2 regions of the Sodalis sp. RH19 genome follow, and region 1 is predicted to be linked to the other one. Evidence: predicted binding sites of a transcription regulator. Region 1 holds the regulator's gene; the other holds the start of a gene.

The links. Region 1 encodes ArgR, which controls arginine synthesis, uptake and breakdown. Its sites were predicted from a motif close to ANTGAATAAAAATACANT; they were not measured.
Region 2: a site for ArgR is predicted at 14,474-14,491, ahead of argF (ornithine carbamoyltransferase). Genes of this name have one in related genera too.

What each region holds. Positions count from the first base shown of each region.
Region 1 covers NZ_CP178734.1:3,650,968-3,667,357, reverse strand. The annotation lists gene tamB (autotransporter assembly complex protein TamB) at 1-2,263, shown strand, start outside; gene ACL2XF_RS16615 (gamma-glutamylcyclotransferase) at 2,266-2,613, shown strand; gene ppa (inorganic diphosphatase) at 2,683-3,210, opposite strand; gene ACL2XF_RS16605 (methyl-accepting chemotaxis protein) at 3,481-5,085, shown strand; gene fbp (class 1 fructose-bisphosphatase) at 6,866-7,870, opposite strand; gene mpl (UDP-N-acetylmuramate:L-alanyl-gamma-D-glutamyl-meso-diaminopimelate ligase) at 8,136-9,509, shown strand; gene yhcN (peroxide/acid stress response protein YhcN) at 9,784-10,047, opposite strand; gene argR (transcriptional regulator ArgR) at 10,494-10,964, opposite strand; gene mdh (malate dehydrogenase) at 11,418-12,356, shown strand; gene ACL2XF_RS16575 (DNA-binding protein) at 12,864-13,220, shown strand; gene ACL2XF_RS16570 (helix-turn-helix domain-containing protein) at 13,297-13,560, opposite strand; gene ACL2XF_RS16565 (DNA-binding protein) at 13,744-14,130, shown strand; gene ispB (octaprenyl diphosphate synthase) at 14,185-15,156, opposite strand; gene rplU (50S ribosomal protein L21) at 15,414-15,725, shown strand; gene rpmA (50S ribosomal protein L27) at 15,741-16,001, shown strand; gene ACL2XF_RS16545 (DMT family transporter) at 16,134-16,390, shown strand, end outside.
Region 2 covers NZ_CP178734.1:4,156,757-4,173,146, forward strand. The annotation lists gene dpdA (tRNA-guanine transglycosylase DpdA) at 1-350, opposite strand, end outside; gene ACL2XF_RS18745 (hypothetical protein) at 423-1,379, opposite strand; partial or broken gene ACL2XF_RS18750 (hypothetical protein) at 2,035-2,136, shown strand; tRNA gene ACL2XF_RS18755 (tRNA-Leu) at 2,347-2,431, opposite strand; gene nei (endonuclease VIII) at 2,588-3,379, opposite strand; gene ACL2XF_RS18765 (DUF2501 domain-containing protein) at 3,578-4,111, shown strand; gene ACL2XF_RS18770 (LysR family transcriptional regulator) at 4,645-5,544, shown strand; gene lptG (LPS export ABC transporter permease LptG) at 5,654-6,724, opposite strand; gene lptF (LPS export ABC transporter permease LptF) at 6,724-7,824, opposite strand; gene pepA (leucyl aminopeptidase) at 8,108-9,619, shown strand; gene ACL2XF_RS18790 (DNA polymerase III subunit chi) at 9,704-10,153, shown strand; gene ACL2XF_RS18795 (valine--tRNA ligase) at 10,167-13,022, shown strand; gene ACL2XF_RS18800 (GNAT family N-acetyltransferase) at 13,365-13,871, shown strand; gene rraB (ribonuclease E inhibitor RraB) at 13,886-14,347, opposite strand; gene argF (ornithine carbamoyltransferase) at 14,524-15,531, shown strand; gene ACL2XF_RS18815 (YhcH/YjgK/YiaL family protein) at 15,549-16,016, opposite strand.

The DNA of each region.
Region 1 (16,390 bases):
CCTGAGCGGCAACGCCGCCGGGCAGTGGCATATTCCCGATCTCCGGCTGGCGCTGGGGCGCAACAGCCTGGATATCAAGGGTGATTTAAACCAGCAACTGGCTCTCGACGCCGTGCTCGATGCGCCGAACCTGAACGGCGTCCTGCCCGGCCTGGCCGGCACCGCCCGCGGCCGGTTCACGGTACGGGGCGAGCGGCAGACGCCGCAGGTCAACATGGATCTGAACGCCGTCGGGCTGCGCTGGCAGTCCCTGGCCGTGCGTCGCATCGCCCTGGCCGGCAATCTCCGCGTTAGCGATATCGTGCGCGGCGACCTGAACCTGCGCCTGGATCAACTCCAGCAGGATAACCTGCTGGTGCGCCAGCTTAGCCTGGCGGTAACCGGCGACGAGCGCCGCCACCAGCTGCGCCTGAATTTGCAGGGCGATCCGATTGCCGGCGAGTTATCGCTTAACGGCGGGTATGATCGGCAGCGGCAGCGCTGGCAAGGCGCCCTGACCCAGACGCGTATCGGCACGCCGGTGGGCGACTGGCGGTTAACCCGCGCCATGACGCTGGATTATCAGCATAGCTCGCAGCGCGTCGTTATCGGCCCCCACTGCTGGCAGAATCCCAACGCCCGGCTTTGTGTTCCCGCCGCCATCGACGCCGGCGCCGGCGGCCGGGCCGCGGTGGTGCTCGAGCGTTTCGATCTGGCGATGATCCGTCCCTTCCTGCCGGCGGACACCGCGCTGAGCGGCCTGTTTACCGGCCGGGCGGAGGTGAGCTGGCAACCGGGCGGCGGATTGCCCCAGGCGCGAATCGCCCTGGTGGGCAGGGGGGTAAAGGTGGTACAAAATGTCCAGGGCAATGCGTTGCCGGTAGCCTTCGAGACGTTAAATCTCAACGCCGGCCTGGATCACGACCGCGCGCGTCTGGACTGGCAGGTGGGCATTGCCGGCAACGGCCAGTTTACCGGCCAGGTGGCGGTGGCCGATCCCCAGGGGCGGCGCACGCTTTCCGGCGACGTTACTATCAGCCGGCTGTCGCTGTCTGTCCTTAACCCCATTTTGTCGCGGGGAGAAAGCGCCGCCGGCATCCTGGACGCCCGTCTGCGCGTCGGCGGCAGCGTCGCCCGGCCGCAGCTGTATGGGCAATTGGGCCTGGACCGGCTGCTGATGCGCGGCAACTGGATGCCGTTTGCCATGAATGAGAGCCGTCTGGCGATGGTGTTCAACGGCACCAGTTCGACACTGCAAGGGGTTATCCATACCACCCATGGACAGCTTAACCTTGGCGGCAGCGCCGACTGGAGCAATATCAGCGCCTGGCGCGCGCGGATCGCCGCCCAGGGCTCCGGGATAAGAATTACCGTGCCGCCCATGGTGCGCATGGATGTCTCACCTGATATTGTGTTGGAGGCCGCGCCGCAGGTCTTTACCCTTAACGGCCGGGTCGATATACCCTGGGCGCGGATCGAGGTGAAGGAATTGCCGCCGAGCGCGGTGGGCGTGTCGCCCGACGAAGTGATCCTCGATAAGCAGCTGCGCCCGGTGGAACAGGCAAAGGTCAACACGGTTATCAACAGCAACCTGGTTATCCATGTCGGCCGCGATGTGCGGCTGGATGCCTTCGGACTGAAGGCGCGGCTGGAGGGCGATCTGAAAATGATCCAGGATAAGCAGGGCCTGGGCCTGAACGGCCAGATCAATATCCCGTACGGCCGTTTCCGGGCCTATGGGCAGGATTTGAGCGTCCGGCGCGGGCAATTGATGTTCGCCGGTCCGCCGGATCAGCCGCTGCTGAACGTTGAGGCCATTCGTAACCCGGATAACACGGCGGACGGTGTGATCGCCGGCGTCAGGGTGACCGGCATGGCGGATCAGCCACGGCTTGAGGTGTTCACTGAACCGGTGAAATCGCAGCAGGAGGCGCTGTCTTACCTGCTGCGGGGCCAGGGGCTTAATACGCCCGGCGCCGACAGCAGCGCGATGACGTCGATGTTAATCGGGATGGGGGTTGCGCAAAGTGGGCAACTTGTGGGTAAAATCGGCGCAGCGTTCGGGGTAAGTAATTTAACCCTGGATACGCAAGGTGTCGGCGACGAGTCCCAGGTCGTGGTCAGTGGTTATGTTGCACCCGGCTTGCAAGTTAAATATGGGGTCGGTATTTTTGATTCATTGGCAACGTTAACGTTACGTTACCGTTTAATGCCGAGACTTTATCTGGAAGCCGTGTCTGGTCTCGATCAGGCATTGGACTTGCTCTATCAGTTTGAGTTTTAACAATGCGAATAATTGTCTACGGTAGTCTGCGACGCAATCAAGGCAACAGTCATTGGATGACGAACGGCCAGTGGTTAGGCGATCACGTGATCTCCGGCTTTGAATTATACGATCTCGGTCATTATCCGGCGGTCGTCCCCGGCACGGGAACGGTATATTGTGAGGTATATCGCATTGATTCCTCGACGTTGGCCGAGTTGGATGCCCTGCGCACCAAAAGCGGCGAGTATAAACGGGCCCTGATCGCGACGCCTTACGGCGGCGCCTGGATGTATGTCTACCAGCGGCCGGTGGAGGGATTGCGGCGGTTGTTGAGTGGGGACTGGGTAAAACGCGCCGAAGAATCCTGAACCCTGAGGGATGGCAAGGAAATGCGCAAACCAGGCTTTGCGCATTTCCTGGACAGGGACAGGCGTAACTTATTTCTTAGCGCGTTCGAAGGAGGCGATAATTTCCGCTTTTGCGGCTTCGGCGTTTTCCCAGCCCGACACTTTCACCCATTTGCCTGCTTCCAGATCTTTATAATGTTCGAAGAAATGGGTGATTTGCGCCCGCAGCAGCGGAGACAAGTCTTCCACGTCTTTCACATTGTCGTACTCTTTCGTCATTTTGGTGTGCGGCACCGCCACCAGCTTGGCGTCTTCGCCGGCTTCGTCGGTCATCTTGAGCACGCCTACCGGGCGGCAGCGAATAACGGAACCGGGTTGCAGCGGGTACGGCGTCGGCACCAATACATCGACCGGATCCCCGTCGAGCGAGAGGGTATGGTTGATGTAACCGTAGTTGCAAGGGTAAAACATCGCGGTGGACATGAAACGATCGACAAACAGCGCACCGGTTGCTTTATCAACTTCGTATTTGATCGGGGAAGCGTTGGCCGGGATTTCAATCACGACGTAAATATCCTCGGGAAGATCTTTTCCTGCCGGTACCAGATTCAAGCTCATGTCAGTTTCCTTAACCTTTCCAATAATAATGGCCTAGCGCCTATTATAACCAAAAAATGCGGTAGTTCACCGCCGAATACTTGCCTGCGGCGAATTAACCGACCCAATCCGGCCTGTGAGGTGACTCACATAACGGATATATAACGGATTGATCCCCGCTGAATCGATAAAGTCTTCGCCGGTGCCACCGATAACCGATGCAGGGCGGAGTGTACAGCCTCTGCCGGGTGATTTGTATTCATCAACATCTGAAAATGCAGGGGCGGAGCTATGTTGAAAACCATGAGCGTCAAGGTTGGATTACTGACCTGGCTGATCGTGATGACCATTATTTTATTTATTGTCGGTGGTATCGGCATTCGTACCATTCAGCAAAGTTCACGTTCCCTGCAAGCCATTAACCAGGTTCAGGGCGAGGAGCTGGGCCTGTTATCCCGCAGCTATAACGCTTCGCTCAGGGCGCGCACAGAGGCGTCACTGGCGGTAAGGCAGTATGAGACCGGCCTTATCAACGAAGCCCAGGCATCGACGGCCAATGTCAAGGCGTTGGCCAAGCTGGCCGACCAAGATATGGCGGCGTTTCTGGCGACCGGTTCGGTGACCGCCGAGGGCGCCAGGCGCGCCCAGCAGCTGAACCTGGTGTATCAGCGTTATAATGAACAGGGCGTTAAGCCTGTCATGGTCGCCCTGAATAATGCGAATCCGGACGGGTATTATCAGGTGCTGGAGACGCAGCTTACTCCGCTCAGCCTGGAGATGGATAAGGCGCTGGACACTTTTCAGCACTATGCGCTGCAGACCGGGCAGCAGATCCAGCGTGACGCCGCCGATGCCGCCCGTATCCAGTTGATGCTGACGATTGTCGCCTGTGTGCTGGCCCTGGTGTTGTCGGTGATAGCCTGGCTGGCGGTGCGCAGATTTATCCTGCGTCCGCTGGATGGCGCCATTGTCCATCTGGAACATATTGCCGCCGGCTCGCTGTATTATCCGGTGAGCGCCAGTAAAGCCACCGAGCTGGCGCGTCTGAACAATGCGCTGTCGTTGATGCAGGATGCGCTGGCCGGCACCGTGAGCGAGGTGCGTGTGGCGGGCGGCCAAATCGATACCGGCACGCGGGAATTGGCCCAGGGCAATACCCATCTTTCCCAGCGGACAGAAGCCTCCGCCGCGGCGCTTGAACAGACGGCGGCGAGTATGGAGCAGCTGACCCAGACGGTGAAACTGAATGCCGAGCATGCCCGTCAGGCCCATGAGCTGGCCAGGGCGGTGTCCGATACCGCCGACAAGGGGAGCGAGGTGGTCTGTTACGTGATTGAAAAGATGCAGGCGATTACCGCGAGTTCGCGTCGTATCGCCGATATCCTGGGCGTGATTGACGGTATTGCGTTCCAGACCAATATCCTGGCGCTGAACGCGGCGGTGGAAGCGGCGCGCGCCGGCGAGCAGGGCAGGGGATTTGCGGTGGTGGCCGGGGAGGTGCGTAACCTGGCCCATCGCAGCGCGGAGGCGGCGAAGGAGATCAAGGGGTTGATCCAAGAGTCGCAGGGGCGGGTTAACGAGGGGTCGGAGATGGCCCATACCGCCGGCGAGACCATGGATGAAATTTCCGAGGAAGTGATGCGGGTGACCAAGCTGATGCGTGAGATTTCCAATGCCACCGATGAGCAGAGCCGCGGCATTGAACAGATTAGCCTGGCGGTGTCGCAGATGGACGCGGTGGCGCAGCAGAACGCCTCGTTGGTGGAGGAATCAAGCGCGGCGACGCGTTCGCTGCAGGCGCAGTCGCAGCAGTTGGCGAAGAGTATGGCGGTGTTTCAGCTTGAGGAGGTGGCGGCAGTGGCGGAAGAAGTGAGTGACGTGGAGGCGGCGGCCTGAAGGTGTAGTACCGCTGATCTGGCGTTGGCGCGTGCTCCCTTGGACATATCTGTGTTGAGTTCGGCGTTGGCGGGCAGATATGGTCCGGCCATCATATTGGGCACCCGTGAATATGGATGTCGCCACGGCGGGGGGGTGTAGCTTGCGGCGGGGGTTATGTCGTTGCGGTAAGGTTTATGATGCCGCGGTGCAGGTTTCGCTTGCAGTGCGTTCGGTTGTTATATGCAGTGCCGGCCGCGCGGAGGTCAAAGAGGCCGTACCGCGACGGCCTCTTTGACCTCCGCGCGGCCGGCAGATCGTGCGCCGCTGCGCGGTTCCCGGCAGCGCTGCATCCCGGCTTTTTGGACCGCCCGATATGCGCTCCCAGCGCAATCCGGGCTTTCGCCGCTCCCGGCGGCTCATCCAGCCGCGATGCGCGCCGCCGGCGCACTCTATGCCGGCATCACGTCAACACCATCGCCTGTGAGCAAATCGGCGTTTTGGGGTTCTTAGCGGTATGCGCTTACCGGGAAAACTATCAGTATTCATTTTTTTAGTGGCTGATGGCTGAAAGCGTATTTTTTACTGCTAAAACTTAACGCTGAATGATGAATGTTTTACTGTTCGACTGCATAACGATAACGGGTAAGGGCATGTCTGAATAACCGGTTTTTCGCTGCGCCAGCTGTATTCCCTACTCGTTGCATCCCATATTAGTTAATCCTATGCCGACGCCTGACCTTATCCTAAGCAACAGCGCCGCTATCGCTTCATAACATGCAGTACGAACAGCGACATGTGGACCGGCATAAAGCGCGCTGACGGCGCCTGTGCCCCCGGCATGAGCCGCCGGGAGCGGCGAAAGGCCCGGTGGCGCCGGGAGCGCTAACCGGGCCGGTGCATCACGGGGGCATGGGCGGCGGAAGGCATCGCGCAGCGACGCGCGACCTGCCGGGCGCGCGGAGGTCAAGGAGGCCGTCGCGGTACGGCCTCCTTGTCGCTTGCCGGCACCGGGCACGCCATATAACCACCGAACGCACGGCAAGCGAAACCCGCACTGCGGCAACATAAGCCCCCCGCAAGCGCCAGCGAAATCCCAGCCAAAGCTGGCCGCTTTCCATTTAAATGCAGGCAAATGCAGGCGAAAAGGTTCGTCTATCTCTGTTACGGCGTGCTGTATACGCAGCAGCCCTAATGGGCGCGCTCTCCCTTGAACACGTCTGCTTTGAGATGAGTGTTGGCGGGCCTAGCGCGCCATGGGGCGCTCGGTCGGGCGGGAAAAGCACGCCCGATTCGACCCCATTGGCACGCTCTCCCTTGAACACGTCTGCTTTGAGATGAGTGTTGGCGGGCCTACCGCGCCATGGGGCCTCGGTCGGGCGGGAACACCACGCCCGATTCGACCCCATTGGCACGCTCTCCCTTGAACACGTCTGCTTTGAGATGAGTGTTGGCGGGCCTACCGCGCCATGGGGCCTCGGTCGGGCGGGAACACCACGCCCGATTCGACCCCATTGGCACGCTCTCCCTTTAACACGTTTGCTTTGAGATGAGCGTTGGCGGGCCTACTGCGCCATGGGGCCTCGGTCGGGCGGGAACACCACGCCCGATTCGACCCCATTGGCACGGTCTCCCTTGAACACGTCTGCTTTGAGATGAGTGTTGGCGGGCCTACCGCGCCATGGGGCCTCGGTCGGGCGGGAACACCACGCCCGATTCGACCCCATCGGCACGCTCTCCCTTTAACACGTCTGCGTTGAGTTCAGCGTTAGCGGACCTGCCGTGCCGCGAGGCGTGGTTATTATTCGTCGGGGAAATCGCGCATAAAGCGCTCAGCGTCGTTGACCATGGATTCGGTGCCGACAAAGAACGGCGAACGCTGGTGGAGCTGTTGCGGCACGATATCCAGGATGCGGTTTTTGCCGTCGCTGGCCTTGCCGCCGGCCTGTTCGGCCAGGAACGCGACCGGGTTGCATTCATACAGCAGGCGCAGTTTGCCCTGCGGATGCGTGGCGGTGCTGGGATAAAGGTAGATGCCGCCCTTGAGCAAATTGCGGTGGAAGTCGGATACCAGCGAGCCGATGTAGCGGGAAGTGTAGGGGCGGTGAGTGGCCTCGTCCATCTCCTGGCAGTATTTGATGTATTTTTTAACGCCGTTGGGGAACTTGATGTAGTTGCCTTCGTTAATGGAATACATATTGCCGGTGGCCGGGAAGCGTACGCTTTCGTGGGAGAGGCAAAATACGCCGATGGAAGGATCGTAGGTAAAAGCGTGGACCCCGCAGCCGGTGGTATAAACCAGCATGGTGGACGAGCCGTATACTACGTAACCCGCTGCGACCTGCTTGCTGCCGGGCTGGAGGAAATCCTCGAGCGTCACCGGCGTGCCCACCGGCGTGACCCGGCGGTAGATGGAAAATATCGTGCCTACCGAGACGTTGACATCGATATTGGATGAGCCGTCCAGCGGGTCCATCAGCACGACATATTTGCCGCTGGTGGAGCGCTCGCCGTCAAAAATAACGATTTCGTCTTCTTCTTCGGAAGCAATGCCCGCTACCTGTCCGCGCGCCTTCAGCGCCGCTTTTAATTTTTCATTGGCAAACAGGTCGAGTTTCATCTGCACTTCGCCCTGGATATTGGATACGCCGCTGGTGCCGAGGATATCCACCAAACCCGCTGTATTAATATCGCGGTGAATGATCTTCGCCCCTAATTTTATCGCGGAGAGTAACGCGGTAAGTTCACCGGTGGCATGTGGAAATTCGTGCTGTTTCTCTACGATAAATTCGCCTAACGTTTTCATATCACTTTCCCTGGATCCAAAGAATGACCATGTTGCTAAGGATGAAAAGCGGTACAATCGATTTTCACTGACCAATTTCACTGACCGATTTCACTGACCGAGTAACAGTCCGGTTAACCTGACAGAGCTAACACTCATCGATTTGCCGCTTACGTATGTAATGCAGTTTAGCTTAAACGAATGCGAGTACATCATCAAATCCGTTTATATCAGTCGGCCGCAGCGGTAGAATGAGCCGCAGTTCGTGTTAAAAAATGGAAAAATTATGCGCATACACATTCTCGGGATCTGCGGCACATTTATGGGTGGGCTGGCGATGCTGGCGCGCGCGTTGGGGCATGAAGTGACCGGGTCCGATGATAACGTCTATCCCCCGATGAGCACGCTGCTGCAGGATCAGGGCATTGTGCTGATCAAGGGTTACGATCCGGCGCAGCTGACGCCCGAGCCGGAACTGGTCATTATCGGTAATGCGATGAGCCGCGGCAATCCCTGTGTGGAAGCGGTACTGGAGCGGGGTATTCCTTACATGTCCGGCCCGCAGTGGCTGCACGATCGCGTGCTGCAGCAGCGTTGGGTGATAGCGGTGGCCGGCACCCATGGCAAAACCACCACCGCCGGCATGGTAACCTGGATCCTGGAGGAGTGCGGCTATCAGCCGGGGTTCGTGATAGGCGGCGTGCCGGGGAATTTTACCGTTTCCGCACGTTTAGGAGACGGCGCGTTTTTTGTGGTGGAAGCGGATGAATACGATTGTGCGTTTTTTGATAAGCGTTCCAAATTTGTCCATTATTGCCCGCGCACCCTGATTCTTAATAACCTTGAGTTCGATCATGCGGATATTTTTGACGATCTGAAAGCCATCCAAAAACAGTTCCACCATCTGGTCAGGCTGGTGCCCGGCAAAGGGAAAATCATCCTGCCCGATAACGACCCGCATCTGAAGCAGGTGATGGCGATGGGCTGCTGGAGCGAGCAGGAATATGTCGGTGAGGAAGGCAGCTGGCGGGCGAAAAAAAGCGCGGCGGACGCCAGCCGGTTCCAGGTCTTCCTGCAAGGCGAGCTGATGGGCGACGTGCAGTGGGATCTGGTGGGCGAGCACAATATGCATAATGGCCTGATGGCGATTGCCGCCGCCCGTCACGTGGGGGTGCAGCCGGCCGATGCCTGCCGGGCGTTGGGATCCTTTATCAATGCCCGCCGTCGTCTTGAGCTTAAAGGGACTGCCAACGGCGTGAAACTCTATGATGATTTCGCTCACCATCCCACGGCAATCCTGGCGACCCTAGCCGCGTTGCGCAGTAAAGTTGGCGGTACCGCGCGTATTCTGGCGGTGCTGGAACCGCGCTCCAACACCATGAAAATGGGCTTGAATAAAAATGAGCTGGCGCCTTCGCTGGGCCGCGCCGACGAGGTATTTTTATTCCAGCCCCAGCATATTCCCTGGCAGGTGAGCGAGGTGGCGGAGGCGTGCGTACAGCCGGCGCATTGGAGCGCCGATGTCGATACGCTGGTGGAAATGATTGTCAAGACGTCGCAACCGGGCGATTACATTCTGGTGATGAGCAACGGCGGCTTCGGCGGCATTCATGAAAAACTGCTGGCGCAGTTAAACCTGAAAGCCGGCCTGGCGGTGTAGGCGCCGTGCGCAAGCCAAAAAAAACCCCCGCAAGCGGGGGAAAAGGTTCGCCGGATAGGACGACGAGAGGGAATCGGCTGTCCGCGTCTTGGGTTATTACTGGACACAGGAATAACTGAGGGCGACGACGGCATAACCGCTTTGACTTCTGGAGTAAACTCTTACTGCACTGCGTTATTGATTATTTTTTCAAGCCTTGACGAACCCGCCGGCTTTCAGCAATTCAGCCCAGGGCGCGGCGGCAAGTCGCTGCCGGTGCCCTCCATCCATGTGCTTATTTATACAACTCGGCCGTGGCGTGCCAGGTATCATTTTCACGGGCTTCCGTGATGTGGTATGCCGTTGCGCCTTTGGCTTCAGCAGCTTGATTCAGCGCCTGATGGATGTCGGAAGGCGCGCCTGCGATCCCGCCTACGCTTACGGTGCCGAACGAATGCAAGCCGCTGGCCTGATCCTGCGAGATTGATTCTGCGGCGAAGGCGCCGAAAGATAAGGCTGACATTACGGTCATCAGTGATACTGCGGTTTTAATTTTCATGTTTTATACCTCTACTATTCTTTTGACTGACGTTCTTCATGCTGTTCTTTATTGCTGACAACAGGATGTAAAACGTGATGTTCATCACGAAACAAAGTATACACTAGTAACGGCAGGTATTAGTAGTTTGCTCATAATTTATTATGAAACTTTATTTCTGTACTTTCGCATGATATAAGAAAAAGCTATTAAAAGTGGTTGAATAATATACAATTCATGTTAAATAATTGTAATTTCAATCAGATAGCGGTTTTTAGCCAAACGTGCTGTCTGGCCGGCTTCCGGCGGTGGAAACCGCCGCGGTGAAACCATAGAGAGAATATTAGCGGGGCTTAGGGCCACAAAGGCAGCATCATTTGTGGCGTGATTACGCTTTTGCAGCGGCATAAAAGAGATGAAAAGCACGAATGTTAGGCGCTGGCGTTATAAAGCGCCCGATCGTCGGCTTAGAGTTCCTGTTCAAACAGAATAAGGATGGCTTCGTAAAGCTGCTTTACGCTAAAACCCTTGGCGGGGGTGGTAAAGATCGTATCGTCCCCGGCTATGGTGCCCAGGATGCCTTCGGATTTACCCAGGGAATCCAGCAGCCGCGCGATAAGCTGGGCGGCGCCGGGACTGGTATGGATAACGATAACCGCGTCGTTGTGATCGACATCCAGCACCAGGTTTTTCAGCGGACTGCTGGTGGTGGGCACGCCCAGTTCCGCCGGCAGGCAATAGACCATTTCCATCTTCGCGTTGCGGGTCCTTACCGCGCCGAATTTAGTCAGCATCCTTGATACCTTGGACTGGTTAATATTTTCAAATCCCTGTTCTTGCAATGCAAAAACGATTTCACCTTGGGAGCTGAATTTCTCTTCCTTAAGCAAGGCCTTAAAAGCTTTCACCAGTTCTTCTTGTTTAAAGTGGTTGCGCATATTTTCCCAAACCAGTAGCCAGTATTGTACGACGAATTATGCATAAATTTGCATTTTTATGCAATAACAATGCGCAGCCACCGCCAGGATGGCCAAATTAAGTCGGCAAAACAATCAGCTTAGCAATATCTATTCAAACCGACCATGACCGGGCTCCCATATTTCATGGCCGTTAAAAGTAAAGAGAATGTTATTAATTTGATGTTGTTTTAACCATTGCTGTCGGTGTAGTGTGGACGCTAACCACGGGTATTGAACGGCGGCGACAGGCATTATCCGGTGAGGTCATCCGGCATGGGAATTCGGGCGGCTAATAGGGATAAAAAAGGGAAGTTAATGCGTCAATTCTCAAATTTGCGATCGCTGATTTGTTTTTACCCGTTTATGTCTCTATGATCATAACCAGATGATTTGACGGCATTTAATTTTTCCTATAATAATAAGGAGATTAGAATGAAAGTCGCAGTTCTCGGCGCAGCGGGTGGCATAGGCCAGGCCCTTGCCCTGTTGCTCAAAACCCAGCTCCCTCCAGGTTCAGAACTCTCTCTTTATGACATCGCCCCCGTAACGCCCGGCGTGGCGGTCGATCTCAGCCATATTCCCACCGCGGTCAAGATTAAGGGCTTTAGCGGCGAGGACGCAACCCCCGCCTTGGCAGGGGCGGACATCGTTCTTATTTCCGCCGGCGTGGCGCGTAAGCCCGGCATGGATCGCGCCGATCTGTTTAACGTCAATGCGGGCATTGTACGCAACCTGATCAACCAGGTGGCGAAAGCCTGTCCCACGGCGTTAATCGGCATTATCACCAATCCCGTCAATACCACCGTGGCGATTGCCGCTGAAGCGCTGAAGAAAGCCGGGGTGTATGACAAACGCAAGCTTTTCGGCGTCACTACCCTGGATATCATCCGTTCCAATACTTTTGTCGCCGAGCTGAAAGGCTTGCGGCCCGAGGACGTGGAAGTGCGTGTGATTGGCGGCCATTCCGGCGTCACTATCCTGCCTTTATTGTCACAGGTGAAAGGGGTGAGCTTCAGCGAGCAGGAAATCGCCGATCTCACCCGCCGTATCCAGAATGCCGGCACCGAGGTCGTGGAAGCAAAAGCCGGCGGCGGTTCGGCCACGTTATCAATGGGCCAGGCGGCGGCGCGGTTCGGCTTGTCGTTGGTGCGCGCCATGCAGGGTGAAGCCGGCGTGGTGGAATGCGCGTACGTTGAAGGGGACGGCGAATTTACCCGTTTCTTTGCCCAACCGCTGTTGTTGGGCAGACAAGGGCTGGAAGAACGTCAATCCATCGGTACCTTGAGCGCGTTCGAACAGCAGGCGCTGGAACAGATGAAGGATGTGCTGAAGAAAGATATCGAACTGGGCGAAAAATTCATCAATCAGTAGCCTGTACGCCGCGACCCGGAACCCTGGGCCGCGGCTGTTAGCGATCGCCATCGCACGTGCCGGCGGTGGGACGCGCCGGTCATCTGCCGGCCTCCGACCCTTTCCCCTTCATTTGGTCCCTTCCTCATCAGGTTAAACGTATTTTACCCCAGCTTATGTGGACATGTTTTTCATCATTTACCAGCATGTCTTATCGGCGATTTCTGCAATTAAAAACGCGTTTTACCTGCCGCTAGGTTAATTACCTTACTTAATTATTCTATTGATAAATAGTGTTTATTTTCAGTTTATGGGATAAAAACCAACCACGATCTCATTTTTACATCCGTTGTAGCGCTTACTGCTTTTTTTGTGTTGTAATTGACGTAACGGCAAGCCGTAATGGCTAAACTGCAAAAGCGAACCTATAACGGAACCGTGCCTGGGTAAGACCGCTGCGTTAAAAGGGTTTTACAGGTATTGCGGAATGGAGATAACGAGAGTTATTACCAGACAAGGAGGGAAACGATGGCACTAAAAAAGGAATGGATAGCCACGCATGAACTGATAGGCGTCGGTGGGTTGCCTAAAACGCGCCAAGGCCTGAACCGGCGGGCGCGCGAAGAAGGCTGGCATAAAAGGCGACGCGAAGGGGCACGCGGCAAGGCTGTGGAATATGCATGGCAAAGCCTGCCCGACACGGTAAAAAAAACGCTGTCGCTCCGTTCCGGTACTGCTGAATATAAGGTCTCGCAGCAGGAACCTTCTTCCACCTGGCTGGAAATTCACCGACAGTCTCTCCTGCGCGGAACGCGACTTCGTGGTGTCGTTTATTTTAAGGGAGGGCGTTTTAAACCTGTTAAAACGCCTGGATTATCCCGATGAATCCCTGGCGGGACTCGATCGGGAGTAGGAGGGTAAGACCGGCGCGCCCGGGGGCGTATTCCGGCCTGGTTTACTGTCAGCGGGAGCGTATCAGGCTTTTTCTGTCAACCAACTGATTCGTCTTTGGATCAATGTAACGGCTGGGCCAGATTTCCAGTGGGTGTATGCCCAAGGCATTCCCTATAAGCCATTCGCCTTTCGGCCATGGGCGGGTCATGGCGTTCGCCAGGGTTGACGAACTCAAGCCTGCATCCCGAGAGACGGCCGCAAGCGTGGTGCCGCGTTTACGTAACGCTGCAATGATATCGGCGGAGTGCCAATCTTTTATCCTTTCACACATATTCAATCCCTTGCTGCTCACTGAGGGTAGGTAAATGCACTAATTAGCATAAGTAAGTAACCCGTAGTTGATTTCACTATGCCACCGGAAAATTTATAGCACATTTTTTCCTAAAGTTTTTCCACCATTTTCTCAATGATGTCAAATTTTGCTATGGACGTCCCTTTTTGGAATGCAAAAGATATGAAAAAAGCCTGGTTTAAGACCTGTGAACTCATTGGTGTAGCCAAGCTTCCGGGTACCCGGCAAGGCATTACCGCGCGGGCACGGCGGGAAAACTGGATCCGCCGTCCGGTCGTGGGCGTGCAGGGAAAAGGCCTGGAATTCGCCATTGAGAGTTTACCAGCCGAAGTGCAACAAGAGCTCACCAGCCGGCAAATGCAGGAAACGCCCGTTGCCGAATACCTGATCAATCCCGCGCGCAAGGCGCCGGAAAAAGACCCTCTCGGGGCCTGGATGGCTATATATCAGCAATTTCAACCGGAGGAACGGGATGAGGTCATCAGCCTGGTGTTGCGCGAGGGGATTACGGGGTTTCTGACGCGCCTGGGCATGACGCCCAAGCGCTGATAATCACCGGGAACGGATTTGCCGGCGGGTTTCCCGCTATCGGCCGCCGGTTTCCTAAAATTGCCGTTGCACCGCCAGGTGCGCCAGGCTTTCCAGCGCCTGGCGAAAAGGGGTCGGCTCCAGGCAGGCGAGGCAGGTGATGGCGTTATCCGCTTCCGCTTCCGCACGCTGCCGGGTGTACTCGAGGGAACCGCACTGATGCATGGTTTCCAGTACCGCGTCGAGCAGGTGGCGGCCGTTGCCCTGGATAATGGCCTCGCGGATCATCGCCGCCTGCCGCGCGTCCCCGTGGCGCATGGCATGCAGCAGCGGCAGGGTGGGCTTGCCTTCATTCAGGTCGTCGCCGGTGTTTTTGCCCAGGGTCTTGCCGTCGGCGCCGTAATCCAGCAGATCATCGATTAGCTGGAAGGCGGTGCCCAGGTAACGGCCGTAATCCCGCAGGGCGTTTTCCTGCTCGGGGGTGGCGCCGGCCAAAATGGCGGAAGATTGCGCCGCCGCCTCGAACAGGCGGGCCGTCTTGCTGTAAATCACCCGCATGTAGCTCTCGATGCTGATATCGGGATCGTTGCAGTTCATTAACTGTAATACTTCGCCTTCGGCAATGACGTTAACCGCCTCCGACATCAGCGCCAGGACCCGCAGCGATTCCAGGCCGGTCATCATCTGGAAGGCGCGCGTGTAGATAAAATCCCCCACCAGGACGCTGGCGGCATTGCCGAACGCCGCGTTGGCCGTGGCCTTGCCCCGGCGCATATCGGATTCGTCAACCACGTCGTCATGCAATAAGGTGGCGGTATGGATAAATTCAATCAGCGCTGCCACGGTCACATGCTTTTTGCCGTCGTAATGCAAGGCCCTGGCCGCCAGCACGGCTATCATCGGGCGGATGCGCTTGCCCCCGCCGCTGATGATGTAGTGGCCAAGCTGATTGATAAGCGCGACTTCGGAGTTCAACTGCTCGAGGATAATCGCGTTGACGTCCGCCATATCATGTGCGGTAAGTTCTGTAATTTGATCAAGGTTCATTATTGTCTTTAGGCTTTATTTTAACCGTTAGATAGTAACGCTGCTCATGGGGCCAGATGGTAGAAACTGTGTTACTGATTGTACTTGAAAAATGCCAGAGATAAATGCCGGTGAAGAAACTGCGCTTTTTTCGTCTCCTGTATGTATTCTGCACTTGTCATAGGGCGCTTTTTTGCGTAGAATTCGCGCCCTATTGTGAATATTTATAGCGCACTGTGGACGAATCTAAGTTGAGTGCGCGGAAAGCGGAGTTTTTTATGTACGCGGTTTTCCAAAGTGGTGGTAAACAACACCGGGTCAGCGAAGGTCAGACTGTTCGCCTTGAAAAGCTGGACATCGCAACGGGTGAAACCGTTGAATTCGACCAGGTGATGATGATTGCCAACGGTGATGACATTCAGATCGGCGTTCCTTTCGTCAATGGCGGAAAGATTCAAGCTGAAGTAGTTGCCCATGGTCGTGGCGATAAAGTGACGATTGTTAAATTTCGTCGCCGTAAGCACTATCGTAAGCAACAAGGCCATCGTCAGTGGTTCACTGACGTGAAAATTACCGGTATCGGCGCCTAACAGGGGAGCACACTCATGGCACACAAAAAGGCTGGCGGCTCGACTCGTAACGGTCGCGACTCAGAAAGTAAACGCCTGGGCGTCAAACGCTTCGGCGGCGAAGCTGTTTTAGCAGGCAGCATCATCGTTCGCCAGCGTGGAACTAAATTCCACCCCGGCACCAACGTTGGTTGCGGTAAAGACCACACTCTGTTTGCTTTGGCTACTGGTAAAATCCAGTTCGAAGTTAAAGGACCGAAAAACCGCAAGTTTGTCAGCATCGTAGCAGCTGAATAAATTTTCCGTTTTTTGCTGGCCGCGGCTCCGATAGCCCGGCCCAGGCAACACGTCCCGATAACAGAGCAAAGCCCCGCAATTCTTGCGGGGCTTTTTACTTTTCTTTCCGGCCACGTTTCGCGTTAAACACTCATGAAGACAAATCAGCAGGCGGGACAGCAGGCAGGGGTGGGCATCATGCTGGCGCTCACCACCGCAATGTGCTGGGGGGCGTTGCCCATCGCCATGAAACAGGTGCTCACCGACATGGAGCCGTATACCGTGGTCTGGTACCGTTTCATCATGGCGGGTATCGGTCTGGCCGTCATCCTGGCGCCGCGTCGCCAACTGCCGTCATTAACGCTGTTTTTGCGCTGGCGCTGGCTGATGATGCTGGTTATCGCCACCGC
Region 2 (16,390 bases), 510 kb from region 1:
AACTCGATGACTTCTTCGACACGGTAAGGTGGCACTTCCTGATTGACGTAAGTAAATGCACCGCAGTCACCCATCGTCTCCATTCTATCTGGCAATCGAAAAAAGTGCTTCATACCATTACGGAAATAACGTAATCGCTGAGCGCGTGTATATTTACTTTCACCGCCACCAAGGCCATCAACTACTGCTTTTGAAACCAGCATCCCATCGTAAGGATGGGGAAAAACTTCGTGTGGATAATGGTCATCACGCTGGCGTACGCGATGCTCATTGCGCGTTTCACGTACGAAGTCGAAACTTGGATCGATAAAATCCTGACTATCAGGGAAAAAGTATTTTAACTTCGACAACCTGCTCTCCTGCGACGCCTCTGCATAGCCTCAAAAAAAGCGAGATTCTACCACAAAACTCTAGCCTAGACATTAGGCATTGCTAGCAGTAACAGCCTGAAACAAAGTGCGAAAACGTTTCTCTTCAAAACTGTTGCCTGAATCACGAAAAGCACGCAATGCCTTCGTTGCGCTGATTCCTGGTTGTTGCTGTAAAAGGTCAAAAATATATTTTTTCACTTCATCAGGATTACGCTTTATCCCTTGAATCACTTTACGCTCTGGCAAGAAATTAAATTCCCGCGACAATTCTTGAGAAAGAATACTTAAATCATCTCGCTGATGGGATGTAAAATCTCTTATAACATGCTGAGCTAGTTTGATATTAAGCATCAACATATTGCAATTCAACCACTCGGCTATACGGTTATCACTTTTTAAGAGATACTCTTTCAATCTAAAATTTATTTTTTTTGATGTGATAATTAAAAGCTGTTTGTGAGGCACATCCAAGTATTCCAGACCATTAACAATATCAAGCTCAATAGCATTAATATAATCAGGAGAACCACAAATAATAAAATACTCCTGTGGTTTCTTTCTCATCAATTCCGTTATCGATGTCGGATGATCAGATTTGAAAGCAGATCTTTCGGTAATTTCTTTCCACCATGTCCTATGAAAGGACTTCCCAGAATAATCCTTTGAATACAATGGGATGGACTCTTGATAACCTGTAGCAAATGTCGCCTGATAAGGCACAACCTTGTCTTTACTATGTAGAAGACCAAGCCCTGCAGAGAGAACCCATAAATCAATAGGATATTTTTTATATATGGCTTTCGCAGTTGCCCAATGTCCACCTTTGTAAAGATCTTCAACATAAATGGACGCTGATTTTGAAAGCGCTTCTTTTAAGGCGCGACACCAAGAATGAATAAGTACATTCGAAAATGTTTTTCCAGACGAATAGTCACTTAAATTCAGTGAATTATAGCTATCACCATGTTTCCCATTCGTGCATGTAGTTATCAGATTGATATGGTTCACAACCTACCCTCAAAAAATTCTTCGTAGCAAAGCTACCGCAGAAAAGGGGTCGTTGCAAGAAACGTATTGTTCATCCCTGAAAAAACTTTCAGGGATGGGCTATCAATGATGAACGTATTCGAAATACTCATCCCGCACATTCACACAGTGAGGACATCTCCTCAACAATCCCTTCTCCTCAAGTTGCAGGCAAAAGCGTCTACACTCATCAAGAAAATGTTGACTATATGGATAATTTACATTTGAAATCAATGCTCTAGCTAGAGTATCGTAGCTAAATCCTCCTGTAGAGCGTGATATAATAGCCATAGCTACCTGCGTATCGAAAGATTGCATGATGTACCCCATGATGGTCAGCATATATGATTTATAAAAAATTATTGAAACTTTTGCAAGCATCCTTTTTTACTTTAAACCTTTATGTTTCGCTTTCTTTTACAAAATATTATTCACATAAGCATATAATAAATTTTTATTTATCGAAAAATTCAGAATGCAAACAACCATTTTTTAATTCATATTGTCATCCAAGCATCAATATGTCCTATTGTGTATATAAAGATTACCTCCTAAAATACTAGAGACTTACACGCTGCGCACCCAGAAAATCAACCTACAACTATAATCTAGCAACAAGTTTTCTTCCGCAGTCACCGCAAATATCTTCGATTATATCAAAGTGTTTTGCAACCGCACCCACCGGCACAACCATCTGAGCGGAGTCAGTCCCAATGCTTTTGAACGGGCCTCTTCGTGAGGGCAGAATATGTCCACAGTTTTGGGGTCAGTCTAATTTGGATACAAACATGATCGAACCGCGATATGCTCACATTCATGCCCGCATTAGTAAGTTAATATAGATTGAATCTGGTTGACGTCGATTGACTGAAAAGCGGGGCAAGGCCTTGCGGAGACTGAATTTCAGGCATAAAAAAAGCCACCCTTGGGTGACCTGATTGTGTACTAATGGTGCCGAAGGCCGGAATCGAACCGGCATGCCCGAAGGCGGTTGATTTTGAATCAACTGCGTCTACCGATTTCGCCACTTCGGCACTGAAGTTAGTATACGGAAAACGAGGTGCATTATACCGTTAACGCATCCCGGCGCAATACTAATCAGCTTCAGGTGCTGCCGACTGCTGAAAAAACACCCTTCCGGGCGGATTCATGCGGCCGGTATGTGAACCCATCCCGCGCCGGCGCCTTTTTTACCGCTGGCATCCCGGGCACCAGTAAAACGGCCGCGATGCTACCGTGGTTTTTTCTATCGGCCGGCCGCAGCGCTCGCAGGGCTTGCCCGCGCGGTGAAAGACCCGGAAGCGGAACACCGCGCCGTGGTGCTTATTGATATCGCTTTGTCCACGGGTGGCGTAGGACAAGCGCGGGATTTCAAGGATGGCCTCGCACAGGCGGCGCAACTGCTGCGCGCTTAAATCACGCGCCTTGTGCTGCGCGGTCAGGCCCGCCTGCCAGAGAATCTCCACCCGCAGGTAGTTGCCCAGGCCGGCGATAAACGACTGGTCCAGCAGCAGGCCGCCGAACTGGCGGCCGCTAAAGCGGGGCGACGATAGGCGATCGATGACCTCGTCCACCGTCAGGGCCATATCCAGGGCGTCGGGACCGATGCGCAGTAAAAACGGATGCGCGGCCAGTTCATCGGCGCTGAGGATTTTGATATCCGAGGCGCTGTAGAGCAGGATGGCCTGGTCGGCGTTTTCCAGGCGCACCCGCAGATCGCGTTTGGTGACCGGTGATTCCCCGGCCGCGGCCACCCGCCAGACGCCATAGAGCTGGTTATGGCTGTAAAGCACCTGGCCATTGGAAAACCAGGTCAGCAGGGCTTTGCCACGGGTATCGATTTTCTCGATATGCTGGCCCACCAATCCGTCCTCATAAGGCTTAAGGTGGGGAAAAGCGAACCAGGCCCGGGTTATGGGCCTGTTTGCCATCGCCGCCAGCAGGGTATCGGCGGCGCGGCGGATTTCCGGTCCTTCCGGCATTGCTGCACTCCGTTATGTTCCGTTTATGTTTCGTTTCTGTACTTAAGATAGCACCGGCCGTCGGGAATAGTCTTAATTTGCCGTCCGGCGGGGGGTTTTCACCCGTCCGCGCTGGCGGTGCGGCGCGGGTGTGGGGTAGGTTATTCGCAGATTAACAGCCGGCGCGTCCGGCGCGACTATTTCAGGAGTATGCTTATTATGATCACCACCCACCGCAGGTTAATGGCGCTGGCCGTTGCCGCCGCGCTCTGCACCGGTTTGGCCTCGGGCGTGGCCCAGGCGGCCGGCAACTGGATGGATTCGGTTAACAGCGCGGTTACCGAGCTGAATAAATCGTCCACCGGCAACGGGTCCGGCACCGCCGGCGCCACCACCGGCAATAACGCCAGTTCACTGGCCGCCCTGTCGGGCCTGCTGAACGGCGGCGACAAGGCGTTAAGCTCCAGCAGCATGACCAATGCCGCCGGCGTGCTGCAATACTGTGTTAAAAATAACCTGCTGTCCGCCAACGGCACCTCGACGCTGAAGGACCAGTTGCTTGGCAAGCTGGGGATTACCAGCACCGCCAACGCCAAAAGCCAGGATTATCAGGAAGGCCTGGGCGGCCTGCTGACCACCGGTAAAAACGGCCAGGTGAATCTTAACGATCTGAGCAATTCACAACTGGGGCAGAAGGTGAAAACCAAGGCCTGCGATGTGGTGCTGAAACAAAGCAAGAATTTCATTTCCTGACCGCGCGGGATAAGGCGCGGGAACTACCGCGCTGGATATGCCGTCCGGCATGGCATATGCCCGCGGGCGACAACGCCACCTATACTAAAGGGTAGTTGCAATTCTCAGACTAAGTTCAACATAAGGCACATCCACAGTCAGTTTGTGTGTATTAGTTTCCCTCCTCCGCTTATATTCGGTTATCATAAAACCGCCCTTCACATGGTAAACATAATATTAATATCATGCTATTTACACTCAATTAACTATATTATGAAACGCAACAATAATGGCAAGACATGCCAGCGCCAGCGCCCTTTCGCGGTCATTTTATGGCCTTCTCCGGCGCTGAGGCATTTCGTTGGAGATATTTTCGCCTTGTCATCGTTAAAAAATAAAAGATAAAATCATTAGTCACTGAAAGCAGTACGTTAATAATTCTCATGCTATCGATATATAGGAGCAGTAGAAGCAGGATAATAATTTATTTTGCATTTATATCCGTTTAGCTATCGGATATCCCTCAAACCAGCGTTCTAGATCATGACAATTATATGAATAACTTTGATTTCAATTTATTGATAGTACTCAATGCGCTGCTGGAAGACTGTAGCGTAAATCTGGCGGCCAGGAAACTGAACGTCACCGCGCCGGCCATCAGCAAATCGCTGAATAAGATTCGGGGGCTGTTCAACGATCCCATCCTGGTGCGCAGCGGCACAAAACTGATCCCCACGCCCAAGGCTATCGCACTTAAGGAGGATGTGCGCCAACTGGTCAACCGCATTGAGTCGATGCTCAATACCAATATGGCCTTTGAACCCCATACCACCACGGTGTCCTTCACCATCGCGGCGAACGCCACCATCGTCTTTACCCTTAACGCCTCGTTATTCAGCGAAATACAGCGCAGCGCGCCGAATGTCTTTATTAATATGGTGCATGATTCGGAATTTGATGATGATTTCCTGCGCTCCAACGATATTGATCTCTACATTGGCGAAATGCGCGATCTCAATCCGGAAATTACCATCCGCACCATTCACTCGGCCAAATGTTATTTTATGTGCCGCTGCGGTCACCCTATTATTTGTGGGGATAAAAATATGGATAACTTATTGAAATATCATTTTGTCCAGACCAAGGAAAAATACCCGGCCGGGTCGGACGAAGCAATGAAATATTTTTGGTCCACGCGCCATGTGATGGGCACCACGCCCGGTTATATGGCCACCATGAACGCCATTACCCATTCCGACGCGCTGGCCATCGTGCCGGATTTTGTGGTGAATAACCTGCGTAAATTGAATATCGCGGTGGAGTTTTTCAGCGCCGATTTTGATTTGGGCAAACGCAGCATCATCCAGGCTTGGCATTCCAAGCATAATCACTCGCCCTGCCATAAATGGCTGCGCGACCTGACCAAGGTGATGTTTGTCGAGAGTATTAAATGAGTTTTTTACGGTTGTAATAAGAGAGCTGAATCTGAAGGTCGATGCAATGGGCCTGCGCCAATCCAACCCGGCGCTAACAGGTTTTGCCTGTTAGCGCGTCGGGATATCTTTACCGTTTCTTCAAGAGCAACGCCACGCTTATCACCAGGAAGGCCATGCTGGGGAGCAACGCGCCGAACAGCGGCGGCATATTGTACACCAGGCTGAGCGGTCCGAAGATCTGATCCAACACGTAGAACAAGAAGCCGAAGCTGATACCGGTGATCATCCGCACGCCCATCGCCACGCTGCGCAGCGGGCCGAAAATAAACGACAGGGCCATCAGCATCATCACCGCCACCGAGAAGGGCGAGAAGATCTTGCTCCACATATTCAGCTGGTAGCGGCTGGCTTCCTGCCCGCTCTGCTTGAGATATTTGACATAGTCGTATAGCCCGGAAATAGACAGCGATTCCGGGTCGAGCGCCACCACGCCCAGCTTATCGGGGGTGAGGTTGGTTTTCCATTCCCCGCTGAGCGTTTGCCGGCCGGTGATCTGCTGGCTGTCGGTCAGGTCGGATTCATCCACCTGCGCCAGGCGCCAGGTGCCGTCGGTAAAGGTGGCGCTGGCGGCGTAGCGCAGCGTCTGCAGGCGGTTCTCGTGGTTGAAGTGATAGATATTCACCCCCGACAGCTGGTTGTCGCTGACCACCCGCTCGATGTAGATAAAATCGCTGCCGTCCTTGGCCCAGAGACCGTTTTGCACCGACAGCATGGAGCCGCCGTATAACGACTGCGAGCGGAAATTACGCGCCATCTGCTCGCCCTGGGGGGCGACCCATTCGCCGATGGCCATGGTCAGCAGCACCAGCGGGATGGCGGTTTTCATTACCGCCGCGGCGATTTGCATGCGGGTGAAACCCGAGGCTTGCATCACCACCAGCTCGCTGCGGCTGGCCAGGGTGCCGAGCCCCATCAGCGCGCCGAGCAGCGCCGCCATCGGGAAAAAGATTTCAATATCCTTCGGCACGCTCAGCAGGGTATAGAGCCCGGCGCCCGCCGCGGAGTAATCGCCCTGCCCCACCTTGCGCAGCTGATCGACGAATTTGATGATGCCCGACAACGACACCAGCATGAACAGGGTCATCATGATGGTGTTGAAGATGGTTTTACCGATATAGCGGTCCAGTACTCCAAACATCAGGCCGCTCCTCTGATATGTAAACGTTCGCGCGCCCGTCTGAACGGTACGCTGTCCCACAGGTTAAGCAGCAGGGCGATGCCCAGGTAGGCCAGGTTGACCAGCCACATCCATATCACCGGATCAAGCTTGCCCTTGGCGCCGTTGGAGCGCAGCGAGCTTTGCAGCAAAAAGAACACCAGGTACAGCAGCATTGCGGGCAGCATGCTTAATACCCTGCCCTGGCGCGGGTTGACCGCGCTGAGCGGCACCACCATGATAGCCATGATAAACACCGATATGATAAGGGTAAGGCGCCACTGCAGCTCCGCGCGCGCTTCCGGCTGGCTGGATTGCCACAGGGCCTGCAGGGTCATCTGCTCGGCGTCGTTGTTGTTCACCGATACCGCCTGGTGGCCGATGACCGCCTGGTACTGGGTAAAATCGGTAATGCGAAAATCACGCAGCAGCGCGGTGCCCTCGTAGCGGGTGCCTTTATTGAGGTTAACCACCTGCGAGCCGTCGGGACGCTGGGTCATATGGCCCTGGTCCGCCACCACCACCGAGGGGCGCGAATTACCATGCGGGCGCAGCTGCGCCAGGAAGACGTTCTGGAATTCCTGCCCTTTGACGTTGCCGACAAAGAGGACGGAGTTGCCGTTTTGCGCCGCCTGGAACTGCCCGCCCACCATGGCCGCCATGCTGGGGTTGGCCTTGGCCTCCGCCAGCACCTCGTCCTGGTGCCGGGACGACCAGGGCGACAGCCAGATGACATTGGCGGCCGCGAATAACGCCGTCAGCACGCTTAACAGCAGCGCCGCCTTGATCAGTACGCTCTTGCCCAGCCCGCATGCGTGCATGACGGTTATTTCGCTTTCGGCATACAACCGGCTCAGGGTCATCAGTAACCCAAGGAACAGGCTAAGGGGAAGAATCAACTGCGCCATTTCCGGCACGCCTAAACCGAGCAGGGATAACACCAGGTTTGTCGGGATATCGCCGTCTACCGCCGCGCCCAGGACCCGCACCAGCTTCTGACAGAAAAAAATCAGCAGCAGGATAAACAGGATGGCCAGCTGGCTTTTAAAGGTTTCCCGAACCAGATATCTAATGATGATCACGCTTATTTCGCCTGTGAAAACTTGTCTTTTTGCAGGAAAATCGATAATTTCTTCGCTAATGCACTATTAATGCGTATCAATTAGTCACCTTTATCGCCAGATAGAGTATAACAACATTAAGCGTTCGGCTGTGCTATGAGAACGCACTGATTATTGCCGGAATAACGTCCTTTGCGTCGTTCAGATTAACACATAAGAGTTAATGCAAAGGCGGGGGATACGATAGGGAATGAAATATTTTATCCCGGTTGGCCGTCTTTGTCTTTAAGATTCAGGAGAGTGCATGGAGTTCAGTGTAAAAAGCGGTAGCCCGGAAAAACAACGCAGTGCCTGTATTGTCGTCGGCGTCTTCGAACCGCGCCGTCTGTCGCCGATTGCCGAACAGCTCGACAAAATCAGCGATGGTTATATCAGTGCCTTACTGCGCCGCGGCGAACTGGAAGGGAAGGTGGGCCAGACATTGCTGCTGCACCATGTTCCCAATGTGCTTTCCGAGCGTATCCTGCTTATCGGATGCGGCAAGGAACGCGAGCTGGATGAGCGCCAGTACAAGCAGGTTATCCAGAAAACCATTAATACGCTGAATGACACCGGATCAATGGAAGCCGTCTGCTTTTTGACCGAACTGCATGTCAAGGGGCGTAATACCTACTGGAAAGTGCGCCAGGCGGTGGAAACCTCCAAAGAGTCGCTTTATACCTTCGACCAGCTGAAAAGCAATAAGGCCGAACCGCGCCGGCCGCTGCGCAAGATGGTGTTTAACGTGCCCACCCGCCGCGAGCTTACCGGCGGCGAGCGCGCCATCCAGCATGGACTGGCCATCGCCTCCGGCATCAAGGCCGCGAAGGACCTGGGCAATATGCCGCCCAATATCTGCAATCCGGCCTACCTGGCATCCCAGGCGCGCCAGCTGGCGGATAAGTACGGCAAGACCACCACCACCCGCGTTATCGGCGAGCAGCAGATGAAAGAGCTGGGCATGAACGCCTATCTGGCGGTCGGCCAGGGCTCGCAAAACGAATCGCTGATGTCGGTTATCGAATATAAGGGCAATCCGGACCCGGAAGCGCGTCCGATCGTGCTGGTGGGCAAAGGCTTGACCTTTGATGCCGGCGGCATCTCCATCAAGCCCGCCGACAGCATGGACGAGATGAAATACGATATGTGCGGCGCCGCCACCGTGTACGGCGTGATGCGCATGGCGCTGGAGCTGAGCCTGCCGCTGAACCTGGTGGGCGTGCTGGCGGGATGCGAGAATATGGTTGACGGGCGATCCTTCCGTCCCGGCGATGTGCTGACCACCCTGTCCGGCCAGACGGTGGAAGTGCTGAATACCGACGCCGAGGGGCGGCTGGTGCTGTGCGACGCGCTGACCTATGTCGAGCGTTTCGACCCCGAGCTGGTGATTGACGTCGCCACCCTGACCGGCGCCTGCGTTATCGCCCTGGGCCATCACCTGACCGGGCTGATGTCCAACCATAATCCGCTGGCCCACGAGCTTATCGCCGCCGCCGAGCAGTCGGGCGACCGCGCCTGGCGCCTGCCGCTGGGAGATGAGTTCCAGGAGCAGCTGGAGTCCAATTTCGCCGATATGGCCAATATCGGCGGGCGTCCGGGCGGCGCCATTACCGCCGGCTGCTTCCTGTCCCGTTTCGCCCGCAAATACAGCTGGGCGCATCTGGATATCGCAGGCACCGCCTGGCGTTCTGGCAAGGCCAAGGGCGCCACCGGGCGTCCGGTCTCCATGCTGGCGCAGTTTCTGCTCAATCGCTCCGGTCTCAACGGTGACGAGTAGGCCTAAAAAAGGTAAACTTGTCCGGGCGGCCCAGGCCGCCCGTTATTTTTCCGTTCTCCCCCTCAGGCTTGACTAAAACGGTACATGAAAAACGCAACCTTTTATCTTCTCGACCGGCAGGATCTCCAGGAAGGGCTTAGCCCCATGGAGCGGCTGGCCTGCGATCTGGCGGCGCTCCACTGGCGCGCCGGTAAAAGGGTGCTGATAGCCTGTGACGACGAGGAGCAGGCGCTGAGGCTGGACGAAGCCCTATGGCAGCGGGACCCGGCCGCCTTTGTTCCCCATAACCTGGCGGGCGAGGGGCCGCGCTATGGCGCGCCGGTGGAGCTGTGCTGGCCCAAGCGCCGCGGCAATGCGCCGCGCGAGCTGCTGATAAGCCTGCTGCCGCAGTGCGCGGATTTTGCCTCCGCTTTCCATGAAGTGATAGACTTCGTCCCGGACGAAGACGCATTAAAACAGTTGGCGCGCGACCGGTATAAAGCCTATCGCAGCGTCGGCTTCCAATTGACCACGGCCACGCCGCCAACGCAGTGAAATACGACGCATAATGGAAAAGACATATAACCCGCACGATATCGAGCAGCCGCTGTACGAGCACTGGGAAAAACAGGGCTATTTCAAGCCGCATAACGATACCAGCAAAGAAAGCTTCTGCATCATGATCCCGCCGCCGAACGTGACCGGCAGCCTGCATATGGGTCATGCCTTTCAGCAGACCATTATGGACATTATCGTGCGTTACCAGCGCATGCAGGGTAAAAACACCCTGTGGCAGGTGGGGACCGATCACGCGGGCATCGCCACGCAGATGGTGGTGGAGCGTAAAATCGCCGCCGAAGAGGGCAAGACCCGCCACGATTACGGCCGCGACGCCTTTATCGAAAAAATCTGGCAGTGGAAGGCGGAATCCGGCGGCACCATTACCCGCCAGATGCGCCGCCTGGGCGCCTCGGTGGATTGGGAGCGCGAGCGCTTTACCATGGACGCCGGGCTGTCCGAGGCGGTGAAGGAAGTGTTCGTCCAGCTGTTCAAGCAGGATTTGATTTACCGCGGCAAACGCCTGGTGAACTGGGATCCCAAGCTGCGCACCGCCATTTCCGATCTGGAGGTGGAAAACCGCGAATCCCAGGGATCCATGTGGCACCTGCGCTACCCGCTGGCCGACGGCGCCAGGACCGCGGACGGCCGGGACTACCTGGTGGTGGCCACCACCCGTCCGGAAACCATGCTGGGCGATACCGGCGTGGCGGTGAACCCCGCGGACCCGCGCTATAAAGACCTGATCGGCAAATTCGTCCTGTTGCCGCTGGTCGGCCGCCGCATCCCCATCCTCGGCGACGAGCATGCCGATATGACCAAGGGCACCGGCTGCGTGAAGATCACCCCGGCCCATGACTTCAACGACTATGAGGTCGGCAAGCGCCACGGCCTGCCGATGATCAATATCCTGACCCTGGACGGCGATATCCGCGAACAGGCGGAAGTGTTCGACACCCTGGGCGAGGCCAGCGACGCCTGGAGCGGCGAGATCCCGGCCGAATTCCGCTCCCTGGAGCGTTTTGCCGCCCGCAAGGCGGTGGTCGCCGCCTTCGACGCCTTGGGCCTGCTTGATGAAATCAAACCCCATGCCCTGACCGTGCCTTACGGCGATCGCGGCGGCGTGGTGATTGAACCCATGCTGACCGATCAGTGGTATGTGCGTACCGCGCCGCTGGCCAAGGTGGCCATCGAGGCGGTGGAAAACGACGCTATCCGGTTCGTGCCGAAGCAGTATGAAAATATGTATTTCAGCTGGATGCGTGATATCCAGGACTGGTGTATTTCCCGCCAGCTGTGGTGGGGACATCGCATCCCGGCCTGGTACGACGCCGCCGGCAAGGTCTATGTCGGACGCGACGAGGCCGAGGTGCGCCGTGAAAACGGCCTTGACGCCTCGGTGGCGCTGCGCCAGGACGAGGACGTGCTGGATACCTGGTTCTCCTCCGGCCTATGGACCTTCTCCACCCTGGGCTGGCCGGAGCCGACCGAGGCGCTGAAGACCTTCCACCCCACCAGCGTGCTGGTGAGCGGGTTTGATATTATCTTCTTCTGGATCGCCCGCATGATCATGCTGACCATGCATTTCGTCAAGGATGAACAGGGGCGTGCGCAGGTGCCGTTCAAGACCGTGTATATGACCGGCCTTATCCGCGACGACGAAGGCCAGAAGATGTCGAAATCCAAAGGCAACGTTATCGACCCGCTGGACATGGTGGACGGCATCTCGCTGCCGGCGCTTATCGAAAAGCGCACCGGCAATATGATGCAGCCGCAGCTGGCGGACAAAATCCGCAAGCGCACCGAAAAGCAGTTCCCCAACGGCATCGAGCCGCACGGCACCGACGCGCTGCGCTTTACCCTGGCGGCGCTGGCGTCCACCGGGCGCGATATCAACTGGGATATGAAGCGCCTGGAAGGCTATCGCAACTTTTGTAATAAGCTGTGGAACGCCAGCCGCTTTGTGCTGATGAACACCGAGGACCAGGATTGCGGCCAGCATGGCGGCGAGATGAGCCTGTCGCTGGCGGACCGCTGGATCCTGGCGGAATTCAACCGTACGGTAAAAGCCTATCGCGACGCGCTTGACGGCTACCGCTTCGATATGGCGGCCAATATCCTCTATGACTTTACCTGGAACCAGTTCTGCGACTGGTATCTTGAGCTGACCAAACCGGTCATGACCGGCGGCGCCGAGGCCGAATTGCGCGGCACCCGCCATACCCTGGTGGAGGTGCTGGAAGGCCTGCTGCGCCTGGCGCATCCCATAGTGCCGTTTATTACCGAAACCATCTGGCAGCGGGTGAAAGTGCTCAAGGGCATTACCGACGATACGCTGATGCTGCAAGCCTTCCCGCAGTTTGACGCCACGCTTGACGATACGCAGGCGCTGGCGGACGTGGAATGGATTAAACAGCTGGTTATCGCCGTGCGCACCATTCGCAGCGAGATGAATATCGCCCCCGGCAAACCGCTGGATGTCCTGGTGCGCGGCGCCACGGCGCTGACCCGCCGGCGGATTGCGGATAACAAGAGCTTTATCCAGACGCTGGCGCGGCTGCAGAGCCTGGATATCCTGGCGGACGGCGAGAAAGGCCCGGTCTCCATCGTCAAGCTGGTGGAGGAAGGCGAACTGCTGATCCCGATGGCGGGCATTATCGACAAAGCCCTGGAGCTGGACCGGCTGGCCAACGAAGTGCTGAAAATCGATACCGAGATCGGGCGCATCGAGAGCAAGCTGTCCAACGAAGGTTTTGTCGCCCGCGCGCCGGAAGCGGTGGTGGCGAAAGAGCGGGAAAAACTGGCGGGTTATGCCGACGCCAAGGCCAAGCTGCTGGAGCAGCAGGCGACCATCGCCAATTTATAGCTGACAACGAAAGCGTCACCCGCGGGCGTTTGCCGGTCAGGCCATGCCCGCGGGCATGAGGGCGAGCGTAAATCGTCCCTGGCGACATAGACGTGCGCTTATGGCTCACACGGAGGTGAGCCATAAGCGCGTGCCAACGTCCGCGCCGTCGTGCAAAGACGTGGGCGCTCGCTCGGTTCCCGGCCCGGCACACCCGCTTTCAGCGCGTGTGGAGGTTTGCCGGCAATCGACAAAAGTTTAACCGCCGTTTAATTTATTTGCATCCGCCGCCCGCGCGATGCTATTACTCATAACAATAAATCCAGAACGCTTAGTGTCTTTTTTCTTTTTTGGGTAATGACGATGTCCACAGCTACTTCAGTCAATATTCTGGTGCGCCCCATTACGCCGGAAGATAACCATGCCATTGCCGACGTCATTCGCCAGGTATCGGCCGAGTTCGGCCTGACGGCGGATAAAGGCTATACCGTCTCCGACCCGAACCTGGATAATCTGTACCAGCTCTACAGCCAGCCGCGCAGCGCGTACTGGGTGATTGAGTTTGAAGGCAGGATTGCCGGCGGCGGCGGCATTGCCCCGCTGGCCGGCGCGGATGTGGGGATATGTGAACTGCAGAAGATGTATTTTTTATCGGTCCTGCGCGGGCGCGGCCTGGCCCATGAGCTGGCGCTCAAGGCGCTGGACTTTGCCCGCGGGCAGGGGTTTACCCACTGTTACCTGGAAACCACCGCCACCCTGACCCGGGCCATAGCGCTGTATGAACGGCTGGGGTTTGGGCATATCGCCGGGCCGATGGGCCACACCGGACATGTGGATTGCGAAGTCACGATGCTTAAGCCTTTGATCTGACGGCGCGTATGGCCTTAGTGGCGGGTGCCGTTGTCGTCCTGATCCAGAAGGCCGCGCGCCGGCGGGGCCGAGCCGTCAATCCCCTCTTCGCCGTCCTCATCCGCTTCGTCGTCTTCGTCGTCTTCGCCGTCTTCAAAATACGTGCCCCAGCCGTCATAGTTGACGCCCAGGCGCTCGGCCAGGGTAAACAGCTGTTCGACCTGGGTGTCGATAAGTTCCGCGTTCAGCGCGATTTCGCTGACGGCGTCGCAGCACATCAGCACGGAGCCGTCTTCCACTTCCAGCTCTTCGGCATCGGTGACTTCATAACCCAGCTTGAAGGCTTCGACCGCGGCTTTTTCCAGCGTATCGAAATTCTCGGCGGACAGATGGTGTTCGATGGTGTAAAGCGCTTCCGGATCGCTGCCATCTTCCAGCAGCTCTTCGATTATCAAACGCGTTTCGTCACGCTGCTCTTCCAGAAATTGATGTGCCATGCCCTCAATCCTCAATGCGTCGGTCGGCCTGTTAGGAACCTATTTTCCCACAGCCGGGGGTAAGGCTCCAGCTTAAACATGAAAGAATTGATATCAACACTTGAAATTGAATATTCATACATATAAAGTGAATTTAAATTCAATTTACAATTGATTAAGACCGGAGAACGCCGCATATGAGCCAGTTCTATCACCGTCATTTCCTGAAGTTATTGGATTTCACGCCCGCCGAGATCCATGAATTACTGGCCCTGGCCGCCAGCCTGAAGCGGGAAAAACAGTCCGGGCGGGAAACGCCGCGCCTGGCGGGTAAAAATATCGCGCTCATCTTCGAAAAAGACTCGACCCGCACCCGCTGCTCTTTCGAAGTCGCCGCATTCGATCAGGGCGCGCGCGTCACCTATCTCGGCCCGAGCGGCAGCCAGATCGGACATAAGGAATCCATTAAGGATACCGCCCGGGTCCTGGGCCGGCTTTACGACGGCATTCAATACCGCGGCTATGGCCAGGAGATCGTCGAGACACTGGCGCGCCATGCCGGCGTGCCGGTGTGGAACGGGTTAACCACCGAGTTCCACCCTACCCAGTTACTGGCCGATCTGCTGACCATGCAGGAACACCTGCCGCAGAAAACCTTCGCGCAGATGGCGTTCGCCTACGTGGGGGACGCCCGCAACAATATGGGCAACAGCATGCTGGAAGCGGCGGCGCTGACCGGCCTGGATTTACGCCTGGTCGCCCCCAGCGCCTGTTGGCCGGATAAGCAGTTGGTGGCCCATTGCCGCGAACTGGCGCAACAGCGCGGCGGCAATATTACCCTGACCGAGGATATCGCGGCGGGCGTGCGCGAGGTGGATTTTATCTACACCGACGTTTGGGTTTCCATGGGCGAGGAGAAAGCCCTTTGGGGAGAGCGTATCGCCCTGCTGCGTCCCTACCAGGTCAATATGGCGATGCTCCGGCTGACCGGCAACCCAGAGGTGAAATTTCTGCACTGCCTGCCCGCGTTCCATGACGACCAGACCGGCGTAGGCAAACAAATGGCCGAACAATATGGCCTGGCCGGCGGCATGGAAGTGACCGACGAGGTGTTTGAATCGGCGCACAGCCTGGTATTCGATCAGGCGGAGAACCGGTTGCACACCATCAAAGCGGTGATGGTGGCAACGCTCGCGCGGGAATAAGCCGGCGTGCTATCTGTTCAGCGAACCAGGGCGGTGTCGATTTTCACCACCGCTTTGCGCACATGGGCCGGCGCGCCGACCGCGCACAGCGGTTTATGCACTTCGCCGGGGTAATACACCACAAAGTCGCCCGCCTGCATCACAAACTGTTTTTCCTGCTCGCCCGCGGCCAGGAAGGCAATATCCTTATCCGCCAGCCAGTCGGTATCCGTCTTGCCCGCCGGCAGGTTGCTGAAGGTCATGCCTTCCACGCCGTCCAGCACGATCTGGATATCGAGATATTTAGCGTGGAACTCGGCGCGACGCTTTTCCAGCAGATCGGTGCTGTCGTTGGAGATCAGCACAAATACCCGGTCGCCGTCGATATCATGCTTACCCAGCGGCGTCTCGCTGGTAATGTGTTGTTTGACATAGTCGATGGCGTCACGCAGCTTGGCGGGCAGATAAGGCACGAGATCGAGATGATGGATATTACCGGTGATCATAATTTTTCCTTAAAATGAAATATCGTTTCATTATAAATCAGATTGCGCGCGAAAAAAGAGAGTTATTTAACACTTATTTTGATTAGCAAGCCAATCGTTTGCTTATTCATAAATATCGGCGTCTTGGCCCTTGAAGTGTGCCGGCACGCGCGTATAATTCCGGGCAATTTGCCGGGAGGATCAATGAACAGCTGCGTGATTTTTGCTGCCTATGACTGCCGCCGCCTGCCCGCAGGCGGCCAGCTGCCGTTGCTGCTCCCGTTGCCCGTTTTTATCTATCCGTATCAGGCCCCTCGTTGAGGGGCTTTTTTTTGCGCGCTATCCCGGACCGCGATCTACACTTGCGCAAGGCCGGCGTCAACGACACCCGTAAG